DNA from 2 places in the Micromonospora sp. NPDC005194 genome. Region 1 is predicted to be linked to the other one. Evidence: riboswitches for the same ligand, from Rfam matches in the RefSeq annotation. Region 1 holds a riboswitch; the other holds the start of a gene.
What was found. A riboswitch is a leader RNA that binds a small molecule or an ion and turns the genes downstream of it on or off. The one in region 1 is predicted to bind cobalamin.
Positions count from the first base shown of each region.

Region 2: it holds a riboswitch for cobalamin, as region 1 does, so the genes downstream of both, ABZU53_RS29345 (ribonucleoside-diphosphate reductase subunit alpha) here and cobN (cobaltochelatase subunit CobN) in region 1, are expected to answer to the same signal.

Region 1 covers NZ_JBEXIA010000009.1:180,009-186,635, forward strand. Annotated here, with positions in the region: gene ABZU53_RS10675 (aldo/keto reductase) at 1-422, shown strand, start outside; gene ABZU53_RS10680 (hypothetical protein) at 490-1,152, opposite strand; gene helR (RNA polymerase recycling motor ATPase HelR) at 1,171-3,333, opposite strand; gene ABZU53_RS10690 (hypothetical protein) at 3,596-3,931, shown strand; cobalamin riboswitch at 4,215-4,344, shown strand; gene cobN (cobaltochelatase subunit CobN) at 4,627-6,627, shown strand, end outside.
Region 2 covers NZ_JBEXIA010000052.1:13,291-19,917, forward strand. Annotated here, with positions in the region: gene ABZU53_RS29345 (ribonucleoside-diphosphate reductase subunit alpha) at 1-1,609, opposite strand, end outside; cobalamin riboswitch at 1,746-1,966, opposite strand; cobalamin riboswitch at 2,163-2,236, shown strand; gene ABZU53_RS29350 (CbtB domain-containing protein) at 2,295-2,498, shown strand; gene ABZU53_RS29355 (CbtA family protein) at 2,489-3,259, shown strand; gene ABZU53_RS29360 (histidine phosphatase family protein) at 3,256-3,858, shown strand; gene ABZU53_RS29365 (GH92 family glycosyl hydrolase) at 4,184-6,627, opposite strand, start outside.

The DNA of each region.
Region 1 (6,627 bases):
AGCTGCGCGCCGCCGGGCTGATCCGGCATCTCGGGCTGTCCAACGTCCGGCCCGAGCAGGTGGACGAGGTGGCGGGCATCGCGCCCGTGGTCTGCGTGCAGAACAACTACGGCCTGGACGCGTACCGGGAGCAGGACGCCTTCGTCCGCGCCTGCGGCGAGCGGGGCATCGCCTACGTGCCCTTCTTCGCGCTGGCCGGCACCGGTCGGGAGGCGGGTGCGAGCGCCGCGCCGGGCGCGGCCGTCGAGGCGGTCGCCCGGGCCCACGGCGTCACCCCCCAGCAGGTACGCCTGGCCTGGACGCTGCACCAGGGCCCGCACGTCCTCGCGATCCCCGGCACCGGCGACCCGGCCCACCTGCGGGAGAACATCGCCGCCGCCGCGCTACGCCTGACCCCCGAGGACCTGAACCGCCTCCCCTGACCCCCGCCCCCGGTGATCATGAAGTTATTGCCATCGATGCCGGCGTGTCGCGCCGATAACTTCATGATCACCGGAGCCAGACCCGGAGGGGGCCCGCAGGGAGGAAGCCGGCTCGGCGGGCGGGTGGTAGGTCGGGGGTGGTCTCGTAGCCGATCAGGGGTACGCCGGGCAGGGTGGCGGGAATCGCATGCCAGATCTCGTCCGGGTCGTCGCTGTGGGTGAACAGGTTGGAGACGCCGGCCGGGTCGTCGCCGCTGATTACCGCCCCGCCGACGACAGCGCCCCGCTCGTCGTGGCGGGCCAGCACCCGGATGCGCGGGTCGGCCAGCAGCGCCGGGCGAAACAGTTCCCCGCCGCCGTGCGCGCTCGCCCAGGCCGCCAGCCCTTCCGGAGTGGTGACCGGCGTGAGCGGCGGGCCGGCCGGCGGGTCGGTCGACGGGCGGTGGATCCACTGCGCGTCGAAGAGCACCCGGAACCCGTACGCCGAGAGGTCGAGGTCGGCGAAGCTGTCCTTCACCGATGCGCCGGGCCCGACGTCGATCCGCGCCAGCAGCGCCTCGGGGTCGACGTCGGGGCGCAGGGTGACCGCGTCCGGATACCAGGGTGGGGAGCGGCGGGGCACCGACCACGCCTCGGCGTCGATCCGGCCGGCCAGCCCGTGGCTGGCGCACACGGCGTCGCACCATTGCGCGTTGTTGTGCGCCGCCGCCTCCCGCACGTCCGTCGACACGCCCGGCAGGCTAATAGGTCAGGACCCGGTGAGGACGACGAGCCTCTGGGTCGCGCGGGTCATCGCGACGTACCGGTCGACCGCACCCTGGATGCCCTCGCCGAACGTCTCCGGGTCGACGAGGACGACCAGGTCGAACTCCAGCCCCTTGGACAGTTCCGGGCTCAGCGACCGGACGCGATTCGTCGCCGGCCGGAACGTGGGCTCGCCGATGACGCAGGCGATCCCGTCGGCGTGCTCCGCGAGCCAGCCGTCGACGATCGCGCCCAGGTCGCGCACCGATCCGTGGGTCACCGGAATCCCGTTGCCGCGGATCGAGGTCGGCACGTTCGCGTCCGGGAGCACGGCCCGGATGACCGGCTCGGCCTGGGCCATGACCTCCCGTGGCGTCCGGTAGTTGATGCTCAGCGAGGTCAGGGTGACCCGGTCGAGGCCGATGCGCCTCAGTCGTTCCGGCCACGACTCCGTGAACCCGTGCCGGGCCTGGGCGCGGTCCCCGACGATGGTGAAGCTGCGCGCCGGGCAGCGCGACAGCAGCATCTGCCACTGCGCGTCGGTCAGCTCCTGCGCCTCGTCCACGACGATGTGCGCGAACGGGCCGGCCAGCAGATCCGCGTCGGCGCTGGGGAGTACGGCCTCGTCGACCAGCGCGTCCTGCAGGTCCAGTTGGCGCAGGCTCGACAGCACACCCTCGCCGTCGTCGTAGGCGTGGGCCGCGATCAGCTCGTCGACGACCGTCGCCATGCGCGCGCGTTCGGCGGCGATGGTGGCCTCGTGGCGGCGGGTACGCCGGGACGCCTCCGGGTCGCCGAGCCGCTGCCGTGCCGCGTCCAGCAGCGGCAGGTCGGACACCGTCCAGGCGCGGGCGTCGACGCGTTGGAGCCGGCGGATGTCCTCGGGGCCGAGCCAGGGGGCGCACCGGCGCAGATAGGCGGGCACCGACCACAGGTCGGCGACGATGTCGGTCGCTTCGAGCAGCGGCCAGGCGCGGTTGAACGCCGTACGCAGATCCCGGTTGCGCAGCAGCGAGCCGCGTACCAGGTCGTCCGACTCGTCGCCGTCGTACCTCCCGAGCAGGATCGCCAGCAGCTCCTCCCAGATCTCGTCCCGCGCCTCGTTGTGCGGGGTGCCGGGTCCGGGCGCCTCGAACGCCTGGGCCCAGTCGTCCGCGCTCAGCCGCACGTCGGCGTCGCCGGCCGTGACCGTCATCGCCGTGGTCGGCGGCTCCTCGTAGAACCGCACGGCCGCCTCGATCGCCCGGACCAGGTCCGCCGAGGACTTCAGGCGGGCCACGTCCGGATCGGCCTCGACCGTCGCCGCGGCGCCCTGGGGGACGAGGTCGCGCAGGGTGCAGGTCTGCACGTCCTCCTCGCCGAGGCTGGGCAGGACGTCGGCGACGTACGCCAGGTAGGGCTCGTGCGGCCCGACGAACAGCACCCCGCCGCGGCGGTGACCGAGGCGGGGATCGGAGTAGAGCAGGTACGCGGTGCGGTGCAGGGCGACGACGGTCTTGCCCGTGCCCGGACCGCCGTCGACGACGAGAGCGCCGCGCGATCCGGCCCGGATGATGGCGTCCTGGTCGGCCTGGATGGTGCCGAGCACGTCGCGCATCCGGGCCGACCGGTTGCCGCCGAGGCTGGCGATAAACGCGGACTGGTCGTCCAGCGCCGCATGCCCCTCGAACCCGTCCGGGGTGAACACCTCGTCCCAGTAGTCGCTGATCCGGCCGAGCGTCCAGCGGTACCGACGCCGGCTCGCCAGGCCCATCGGGTTGGCGTGGGTCGCCCCGAAGAACGGCTCGGCCGCCGGGGAGCGCCAGTCGAGCAGCAGCCGTCGACCGTTGCCGTCGGTGAGGCCGAAGCGTCCGATGTAGACCGGCTCGGGGCCGTCCGCGCTGACGATGCGCCCGAGGCACAGGTCCAGACCGAAGCGCCGCAGGGCGCGCAGGCGAGCGGTCAGCCGGCGGATCTCCTCGTCCCGGACGACCGCCTGGCGGCCCTTGCCGGCGGGTGCCCGGCGCTCGGCGTCGAGGCGGTCGGACAGCTCGGCGATCGACTGCTCCAGGCTCGCCGCGATGACGGCGAAGTGCTGCTCGTCACGGTCGATCAGCGCCGGGTCGGCCTTGGCGGCGAGGTTGTCGGGAAGGTCGAACGCGCTGGCCGCCGCCGACGAGTTGTGCATGTATTGGCTCCCGTTTCCGCAGGTCCTGGCCTTGGACGGGCAATTCTGCGGTACACCTGGGGCCTTGCCGCAAGTCCCCCCATGCGGTATATGTTGGATATGGCGGGGAGTGTTGCCCCCCGCTTTCAGGGCTTCCGTTCGGTACGCCCGCTCCAGCGGTTCCGTCCGCGCTCCGCCGAGTCAGATTTCTCCCACCTGGCGTGCAGCGTATTGCCAGGAATCGGTGCTGAACTGGAGTGGCGTCCGAGGAGAGGGGCTGGGCATGGGCTGGTTCAACCGGCGGTCACGGGGCACCGAGGCGACCCCAACGAAGCTGGACCGCGAGGCCACCCGGGACGATCTCGCCGCGCTGGAGTCGTTCGTCGCCAGCCGGCGGGGAGTGGAGTTCTACCTGGAGCCGGAGACCACCGCCACCGACACCACAGTGGTGGCGATCGCCCACGACGGCGAATGGATCCGCCGCCGCACCGGCACACCCCGCGCGGCGGGCGCCATCGCCCGCAAGCACGCGGTGCCGCTGTACGAGGCGGCCCGCACCGGCTACCCGGAGCGGATGCGGGTGTGGAATCGGGCACACCCGGAGCGCCACGCCCGCTGAGACTCCTCCGCCCAGAAGCCACCACCGCCGGGCCAGCGGCGCGAGCCAGAGTGCTCCGCCGATCCTTTGCTCTGCTTACCAATAAGCGCCAGTGACGCCCCATTCCCGTTGCGTATAGGGAAGCAGAGCAAAGGATGTCGGGCATTGATCCGGGGCATCGAGGTCGGGTGATCCGCTGTCGCGTCGACAGTTGAGGCTCGGTGACGCACGCCCGTTCGTCGGGCCGGAGCAGCGTTGACCCGCAGCGCAGGGGTGTGGCAGCATTCGCGGCCTGACGGCAGTGAAGGAAGTCGGTGCGAATCCGACGCGGTCCCGCCACTGTCACCGGGGAGCGATCCCCCCTCGTGAGTCACGGCCGTGTGTCTGCGGTTGGAAGGCCGGGGGAGAGCGTCGATCCGGAAGCCAGGATACTTCGGCCGTCGGGACGTACCCCAGGGCGTGGACACCCGAGGAGGACCCGATGACGCTTGGCGTCTCCATCACCGACGGCTGCTGCCGTCCTGCGCACCGCGGCCGTGCCGTCGCCGCGATCGGCATCGACTCCGTTCACCGCTGAGTTCCGGACCGCGCCGCCCGTCGCTCCCGGCCGCAGGCCGCTGAGCCGGCCGGATCGCGGCCTCCGCTGAACCCTGCGCCCATCCCACGTCGCCAGGCCGCTCTCGCGAGCGTGCCGACGTTACCGTCCGGAGCCTGCCGTGCGCGTTCTGCTGCTCTCCACCGCCGACACCGACCTGCTGGCCGCCCGCGCCAGTGACGCCGACTACCGGCTCGCCAACCCGGCGCGGGTGGCGGCCGACGAGGTGCCCGCCCTGCTCGACGGGGTCGACCTCGCCGTCGTACGCCTGCTCGGGGGTCGGCAGGCGTGGCCGGACGGCCTCGCCGCGGTGCTCGCCACCGGCGTGCCGACTGTCGTGCTCGGCGGTGAGGCGGTGCCCGACGCGGAGCTGATGGCGATCTCCACGGTGCCGTCCGGAGTGGTCACCCAGGCGCTGGCGTACCTGGTGGAGGGCGGGCCTGACAACCTCGGGCACCTGGCCCGGTTCCTCTGCGACACGGTGCTGCTCACCGGCGAGGGGTTCGCCCCGCCCGCGCCGACCCCGGCGTACGGCGTACACGGCGACCACCCGACCGACCCGCGGCGGCCCACCGTGGGGATCGTCTTCTACCGGGCGCACGCCCTCGCCGGCAACACCGCCTTCGTCGACGTCCTGGCCGAGGCCGTGCGGGAGGCCGGGGGCAACCCGCTGCCGATCTTCTGTGGCTCGCTGCGGGGCCTGACCACGGGCGGGGGCCCGCTCGGGCTGTTCGCCCGCTGTGACGCGCTGCTGGTCACCGTGCTCGCGGCCGGCGGCGCGGTCGCCGCCGACGCGTCCGGGGGCGGCGACGAGGACGCGTGGGACGTCGGCGCGCTCGCCGCCCTGGACGTGCCCGTCATTCAGGCGCTCTGCCTGACCAGCACCAGGGAGCAGTGGGCCGGCAGCGACGCCGGGCTGTCCCCGTTGGACGCGGCGATGCAGGTGGCCATCCCCGAGTTCGACGGACGGATCGTCACCGTGCCGTTCTCGTTCAAGCGGATCGACGCGGACGGCCTCTCGGTCTACGCCGCCGACCCCGAGCGGGCCGCCCGGGTGGCCGGCATCGCGGTACGTCACGCCCGGCTGCGGTACGTGCCCAACGCCGACAAGCGGGTCGCCGTCGTGCTCAGCTCGTACCCCACCAAGCACTCCCGGGTCGGCAACGCCGTCGGGCTGGACACCCCCGTCTCGGCGGTCCGGCTGCTCGCCGCACTGGCCGAGGCGGGTTACCACCTGGGGGACGCGCCGCCGCCCGACGACGGCGACGCGCTGATCCACGCCCTGATCGCCGCCGGTGGGCACGACGTGGAGTGGCTCACCCCGGAGCAGTTGGCCGCCGCCGAGGCCCGGGTGCCCGGCGAGACCTACCGGCGGTGGTTCGACCAGGTACCGGCCGAGCTGCGTGAGCGGATGCGGGAGCACTGGGGTGAGCCGCCCGGCGAGCTCTACACCGACGGCGGGGACCTCGTGCTCGCCGGGCTGCGCTTCGGCAACGTGGTGCTGCTGATCCAGCCGCCGCGTGGCTTCGGGGAGAACCCGATCGCCATCTACCACGACCCGGACCTGCCGCCGAGCCACCACTACCTGGCCGCGTACCGCTGGCTGGCCGCGCCCGTCGCGGACGGCGGCTTCGGCGCGGACGCCGTGGTGCACCTGGGCAAGCACGGCACCTTGGAGTGGTTGCCCGGCAAGGGTCTCGGCCTGGCGGCCGACTGCGCGCCCGACGCGGTCCTCGGTGACCTGCCGCTGGTCTACCCGTTCATCGTCAACGACCCCGGCGAGGGCACCCAGGCCAAGCGGCGCGCACACGCCGTGGTGATCGACCACCTGGTGCCGCCGATGGCCCGCGCCGAGACCTACGGCGACCTGGCCAAGCTGGAGCAACTGCTCGACGAGTACGCGACAGTGCAGGCCCTCGACCCGGCCAAGGTGCCGACCGTGCGGGCGCAGATCTGGGACCTGGTGCGCGCCGCCGAGCTGCATCACGACCTGCACGCCGAGGCGATGCCCGACGCCGACGACTTCGACGACTTCGTGCTGCACCTCGACGGGTACCTCTGTGAGGTCAAGGACGTGCAGATCCGCGACGGGCTGCACATCCTCGCCGACGCGCCCGTCGGC
Region 2 (6,627 bases), on a different contig from region 1:
CGGCCGGCGAGTCGAACGGCAGCCGCAGTGCGAAGAACACGTCCTGCAGGCCCATCAGCCCGAGCCCGACCGGCCGCCAACGGGGGTTGCTCGCCGCCGCCTGCGATGTCGGGTAGTAGTTGATGTCGATGACCCGGTCGAGGAACGTCACCGCGGTCCGGACCGTGGCGCGCAGTCGCGGCCAGTCGATGCCGCTCCCGGTCAGGTGGGCGGCGACGTTCACCGAGCCGAGGTTGCACACCGCGGTCTCGGCGTCGCTGGACACCTCGATGATCTCGGTGCACAGGTTGGACAGGTGCACCACGTTGCCCGGCTCGGCCGTCTGGTTGCACAGCCGGTTGGCCGCGTCCTTGAAGGTCATCCAGCCGTTGCCGGTCTGGGCCAGGGTGCGCATCATCTTCCCGTACAGCTCCCGCGCCGGCACCTGCCGCACGTAGCGGCCCTGCGCCTCGGCCGCCCGGTACGCGGCGTCGAAGCGCTCCCCCCACAGGTCGGGCAGCTCGGGAACCTCGTCCGGGTCGAACAGCGACCACACCTCGTCGGCCTCGACCCGGCGCATGAACTCGTCCGGGATCCAGTTGGCGAGGTTCAGGTTGTGGGTACGCCGGGCGTCCTCGCCGGTGTTGTCCCGCAGTTGCAGGAACTCCTCGATGTCCGGATGCCACGGCTCCAGGTAGACGCAGGCCGCGCCCTTGCGCCGGCCGCCCTGGTTGACCGCGGCGACGCTCGCGTCGAGCGTACGCAGCCACGGCACGATCCCGTTGGACTGCCCGTTGGTGCCGCGGATCAGCGCGCCCCGGGACCGGACCCGGGAGTACGCGATGCCGATGCCACCGGCGAACTTGGACAGGTTCGCGACCTGGGCGTAGCGCTGGTAGATCGAGTCCAACTCGTCGCGCGGCGAGTCGACGAGGTAGCACGAGGACATCTGCGTGTGCCGGGTGCCGGAGTTGAACAGCGTGGGTGAGCTGGGCAGGTAGGCCAGGCTGGACATCAGCCGGTAGAAGTCGACCGCCTCGTCCGGCGTACGGGACAGGCCGCAGGCCACCCGCAGCAGCCAGTACTGCGGGGTCTCCAGCACCAGCCGGCTGGTGGGGTGGCGCAGCAGGTACCGGTCGTAGACCGTACGCAGCCCGAAGTACTCGAAGCGGCGGTCGCCGTCGGCGTCGACGGCGTCGTCGAGCGTGCTGCCATGCGCGGCGACGAACGCGGCGGTCTCGTCTCCGATCAGCCCCTGCGCGTGGCCGGTTCGGATCGCCGCGCTGAACGAGGTGACGCCCTGTCGGCGTACCTCCCGGTCGATGTGGCTGGCCAGCAGCCGGGCGGCGAGGCGCGAGTACTGCGGCTCCGTACCGATCATGTCGGCAGCGGTCTGGATGGTCAGCCGGTCCAGCTCGGCTGTCGTCGCGCCGTCGTACAGGCCGCTGATCGTGCGGGTCGCCACCCGCAGCGGGTCGACGTCGGGCAGGTCGTCGGCCCAGCGCTCGACCTCGGCGACGAGCCTGCGCACGTCCACCGGCTCGCTGGCGCCGCCGCGTTCGCGGACCTGCCCCGGCGTACGCCGCAGGGCCGTCTCGCCGCCGGCCGCGGCTACCTCGGTAACTGTCACCACTCACTCCTCGCGAGCTTGAGGACCTGATGGCCCTCGGCACGAGGAGACCGACACCGGCGGACGCCACGCCGGCGGCGCGGATCCGAAAGGCGTCGGCCGTCCCACGCGGCCTCGGACCACCGCCCACCCGGATGCGGGTACGCGGCGCGCTGGCAGGTCTTCGGACTCGCGGGCACGACCGGGGTTCACCCGGTCCCCTACTGGCCGTCGCTTCCCAGGCCAGGTGGCGGCCCAGTGCTGATGACGGCTGTCGTTCCCACTCACCGCTGCGGGGCAGTCCCGGAATTCCACCGGGTTCCCTCTTGCCTCGGCCGCCCTGGGATGAGTGGCCGAACCAGCTGCGGTCGACACCATATATAGGGGCGACTGGGTTTGTCACACCCCACATGTCGGGTCCGGGCGTGTCGCGGTCGCCGCTGACGGCCGTCGTCGATCCGTCGGCGACGGCAGACGCGCGAGCATCCGGCGGGGTCGCGTTCGGACACCGCCGTCGGCTTGACCGACCGAACCGGCACCGATACGGTCGACCCACTATCTGCGGCGACGCGAGGGAAGCCGGTGAGAATCCGGCGCGGTCGCGCCACTGTGAGCGGTCCCCGACCCCGGGGCCGCGAGCCAGGACGCTCGGTCGTCCGCAGCCTTGCGATGGGGACGCGTCATCCCCGAGGAGGTTCGTGCACGCATGTCCAGTTCCACGTCCAGCCAGCCGCTGGTGCACCCCGCTGCCCCGACCCGTCTCCTGTGGACGGTCCTGGCCACCGTCGCCGTGCTCACCTTGCTGGCCTATCTCGTCGCCTTCGACCAGGGCGCGGTCTCGCGCAGCGGGACGTACCTGCACGAGCTGATGCACGACGGCCGGCACCTGCTCGGTGTCCCGTGCCACTGAGCGGCACCGGCACCGCACCCACGTTCGTCACGGTTCTCCTGCGCGGGCTGCTCGCCGGCCTGGTGGCCGGCCTGCTCGCCGGAACGTTCGCCTACGTCGTCGGCGAACCCCACGTCGAGGCGGCCATCGCCATCGAGGAGGCGGCGGCACACGCCGAACCCGCCACCGGGGGGCACCAGCACGACGAGGACGCTCTGGTCAGCAGGAACGGCCAGCACGGCGGGCTGTTCCTGGCCACCGCCCTGTTCGGGGCCGCGATGGGTGGCCTGCTGGCCACCGCGTACGTCCTGCTGAACCGGCGGCGGCGCACGGTTGACGACGGGTGGTCCGGCCTGCTGCTGGCCGGCGGCGCGCTGCTCGGCGCGGTGATCGTGCCGTTCCTCAAGTACCCGCCGAACCCGCCGGCCGTCGGCGACCCGGCCACCATCAACCAGCGCACGGTCACCTACCTGCTGCTGGTGGTCCTCGGCCTGGTGGCGGTCTGGTCCGGTTCGCTGGGCTACCGGTCGGTCGGCGAGCAGGCGCCGGTGTGGCTGCGCGCCGCCGCGGCGGTCGGCGGGTTCCTGCTGGTCACCGGCGTGGCCTACGTGGTGCTGCCGTCGTTCCAGGAGGTCCCGGGGGACTTCCCCGCCACGCTGCTGTGGAGCTTCCGGCTCGCCTCCCTCGGCACCCAGGTGGTGCTGTGGACCGGGATCGGCCTGCTCTTCGCCGCCCTGATGCACCGGCAGCGCGCGGTAACCGACGCACGACTGGCCGGGTGAACGCCACCAGCCTGCGGCTGGTCGCCCACGGTCACACCGCCGCCCTGCGGCGGGCCCGGTTCGGCGGGGACGACACACTGGACGAGGGTGGCCGCAGCGCCGCCCTCGCCCTGTCCCCCACCGTGCTGGGCCGGCGGGCGCCGTCGGGCGACACCGACGCCTGCCTGTCCAGCCCCGCGGCGGCGGCCGTCCAGACCGCGTACGCCCTCGGTCTCGCGCCCGCTGTGGAGACGGCGCTGGCCGACTGCGACTACGGCGACTGGACCGGCCGGTCGCTGAAGGAGATCGGCGCCGCGCAGCCCGACGCGCTGCACGAGTGGCTGTCCACCCCGGACGCCGCGCCGCACGGGGGCGAGTCCGTCGCCGCCCTACGCGAGCGCGTCGGCCGCTGGCTGGACCAACAGCGCGGCCTCGGCCGACGGGTCACGGCCGTCACCCACCCGCTCGTGATCCGGGTCGCGGTCGTGCACGCCCTGGGACTACCGCTGGCGACGTACCGGCAATTGGACGTCGAGCCGTTGGCGGTCGTCCGGCTCACCGGCCAGGGCCCACGGTGGCGGCTCCGCCTGAGCGCGCCTCCGGCACCCGCGAGCGGGTGACGACTGTCGACCACGGCCCCTGTAGAGCTGCCCCAGATTCGGGGCGGCATGGAAGCGGTGGGGTCGGGCTGCCGGCAGGCGTACAGACCGGTGAGCGACATACCGCAGAGGTATGAATATGACTCCGAGGTATGTGCCTCACGGGCGACACGGCCTCGCCCGCCGCGCGGGGCGACAAGGCCACGCAAGACCGGCGGCCGCGCGACCCGCGACGCACGACCACGACGCGTGACGCGCGCGAGTCTCGGGGTCGAGATCGGGCGGGCCCAGGACGGGTGTCGGGCGGGCCGTGAAGCACGGCCCGCCCGACTGTGTTGTTCCCGGCTTACTTCGCGCCGGTGACCGTGAACGGTCGGGACACCGCCGTCGCCGACGTGGCGCCGGACAGCGTCACACTGGTCACGCCCGGCTGCGCCGAATCCGGAACGGTGACGGTCGCGCCGGAGACCACGCCGTCGCCGTTCGCGCGTACCGTGCCGACCGCACGACCGTCGCCGACGCTGACCGTGATCGCCTCGTTCGGCGCGAACCCGGAACCGTCGACAGTGATCGACATACCGCGCGGTCCGGACGTCGTGGGCAGCGACACCCGCGGCTGGTAGGCCGGGCCCGCCGGACGCGCGGTCACCTGGACGGTGGCCGTCGCCGGCGTACCCGAGGACGCGCCGGTGGCGCTGACGGCGTACCGGCCCGGGGTCGTGTCCCCCGACGTCGCGACGGAGGCGCGGACCGTGCCCGTCGCGGACGCCGAGACCGTCACGCTCCGCGTCGTGCCGGCGGCCAGAACCACCGTCACCCGCTCGCCGGCGGCGAACCCGCTGCCGTCGACCGTGACCGCGTCACCGGCGACGACCGGCTGAGCCCCGGACACCGCGAGCGTCGGCTGCGGCCCGGCACGCCGGACGGTAACGGTGAAGGTGGTGGTGCTGCTCGACAGCGTGTCCCACGCCGTGACGTGCACCGTGTAGGTGCCCTCCCGCGCGTAGGTGTGCTGGCCGCTCAGCGCGCCGGCCGCGCCGACCGTCACGTCGTCCGGAACCGTGCCGTCGCCCCACTGGACGCGGGCGCGGTAGCCGGTCGCGCCGGGGACACCGCCGGTCACCGACCCGAGGTTCGCCGCGAGGACCTGCCCGGCGTCGACGCTCTGGTCGGCGGGGGCGGTGGTCGCCAGCGCGGCGGCCGGCGTGCCGTCGTCGGCGACGGCGAACACGTGGATCCGGCCCGCCGAGCGGGGATCGCCGGTCTGCGTCGGCAGGGTCACCGAGACCAGCGTCTTACCCGCCGGGATCTGGTACGGCGTGGTGGCGAACAGGAACGGCTGCGCGCCGTCGCGGCTCGTGCCGCTCAGCCGGTACGCGGATTTCGCGACCACGATGTTGCCGTACGACGGGGTGCCGTTGGCGTTGCCGCCCAGCGTCCAGTCACTGAACTGGATCGGGATGCTGGCGGTGCTGCCGTCGCTGAACGTCACCGTGCCGGCGGTGCTCTGGTTGCCCTGCGTGCCGGCGCCGATGAACGAGATGGTCCGGGCGTCGGACGGCAGGTGCAGAGCGATCGTCGCGCCGTTGCCGGTGGCGTTGTCCGGTTGCCCGGCCGGGATCTGCGGCAGGGTGAAGCCCAGCGCCGTGCCCGGCACCTGCTGCCGCTGACCCTGGGTCACGCCGGCCGCGGCCAGGGCGGCCCGCGAGTACGCCCACGACTTCGCGTCGCAGTCCGCCGCGAGGGTGCCCTCGTCGCCGACGCACACGGTGTCGAACGCCGCGGCGAGACCGTTCTGTGGCGCGTACGCGACGTCGACGCCGACCGTCACCGAGCCCTGGCTGGTGCCGTCGGTGACGGTGACGTTCGCCTGGTGGTAGCCGGGCGTGGCGTAGGTGTGTTCGCCGCTGACGCGGTAGACGGCCCGTGAACTCAGCGTCAGGGTGCCCTCGGTGGCCGGTGAGCCGTCACCCCAGTCGATCGTCGCCGAGTAGTCGTCGGCGGCGCCGCCGGTGACCGTGCCCAGCGCCACCGTCGCGGGTGCGCCGGAGAGCGCGTGCCCGCCGTCCGTGGCGGTCACCGTGATGTCGCCGCCGCCCAGGTCGAGGTCGCCGCCGGCGAGCAGCTCGATCTCGGCGAGGGTCGGCTGCGCGGCGCCGACGGTCTTCGTCACGACGAGGCGGAACTGGGAGTACCGCCCCGGCTTGTCGATCCGGAACGGCCGGGTCTGGTTGCGCCAGCGGAACACCTCGCCCGCGCGGGAGTCCAGGGTGCTCCAGGTGAGACCGTCGGTGGAGCCCTGCAGCCGCCAGTCCGCCGCGTCACCGGCGCCCGCGCCGGAGGTGAGTGTGTAGTACGTCGGCTTCTGGCGGCCGCCACGGGCGGCCCAGCTGATCTGCGGCGTGCCCGACGACGCGGTCAGCTGCGTGGTCGACGAGTCGTCGAACAGCTTTGACGCGTCCTGGCCGCCACCGGCGGTGGCGGTGCCCAGGCCGGGCCCGGTGACGTCCTGCAACGGCTCGGGTGCCGCGTCACCCTTCGTCAGCGACGGCGGCCCGTCGTTGCGGCCGGTGCCCCAGGACGACGGGTTCGGTCCCATCTGGAAGTCGATCGTGCCGCCCCGGGCGAGCGCGGACACGTCGACGGACACCTCGCGCTGCTTCTTGCCGTTGACCTTGACGCTCTGCACGTACACGTTGCGGGTGCTGTTGTTCGCGGCGTTGACCACGATGTCGCCGGTCGGGCGGTGGACGGTCATCCTGGTGAACTGCGGCGAGCCGATGGCCCAGT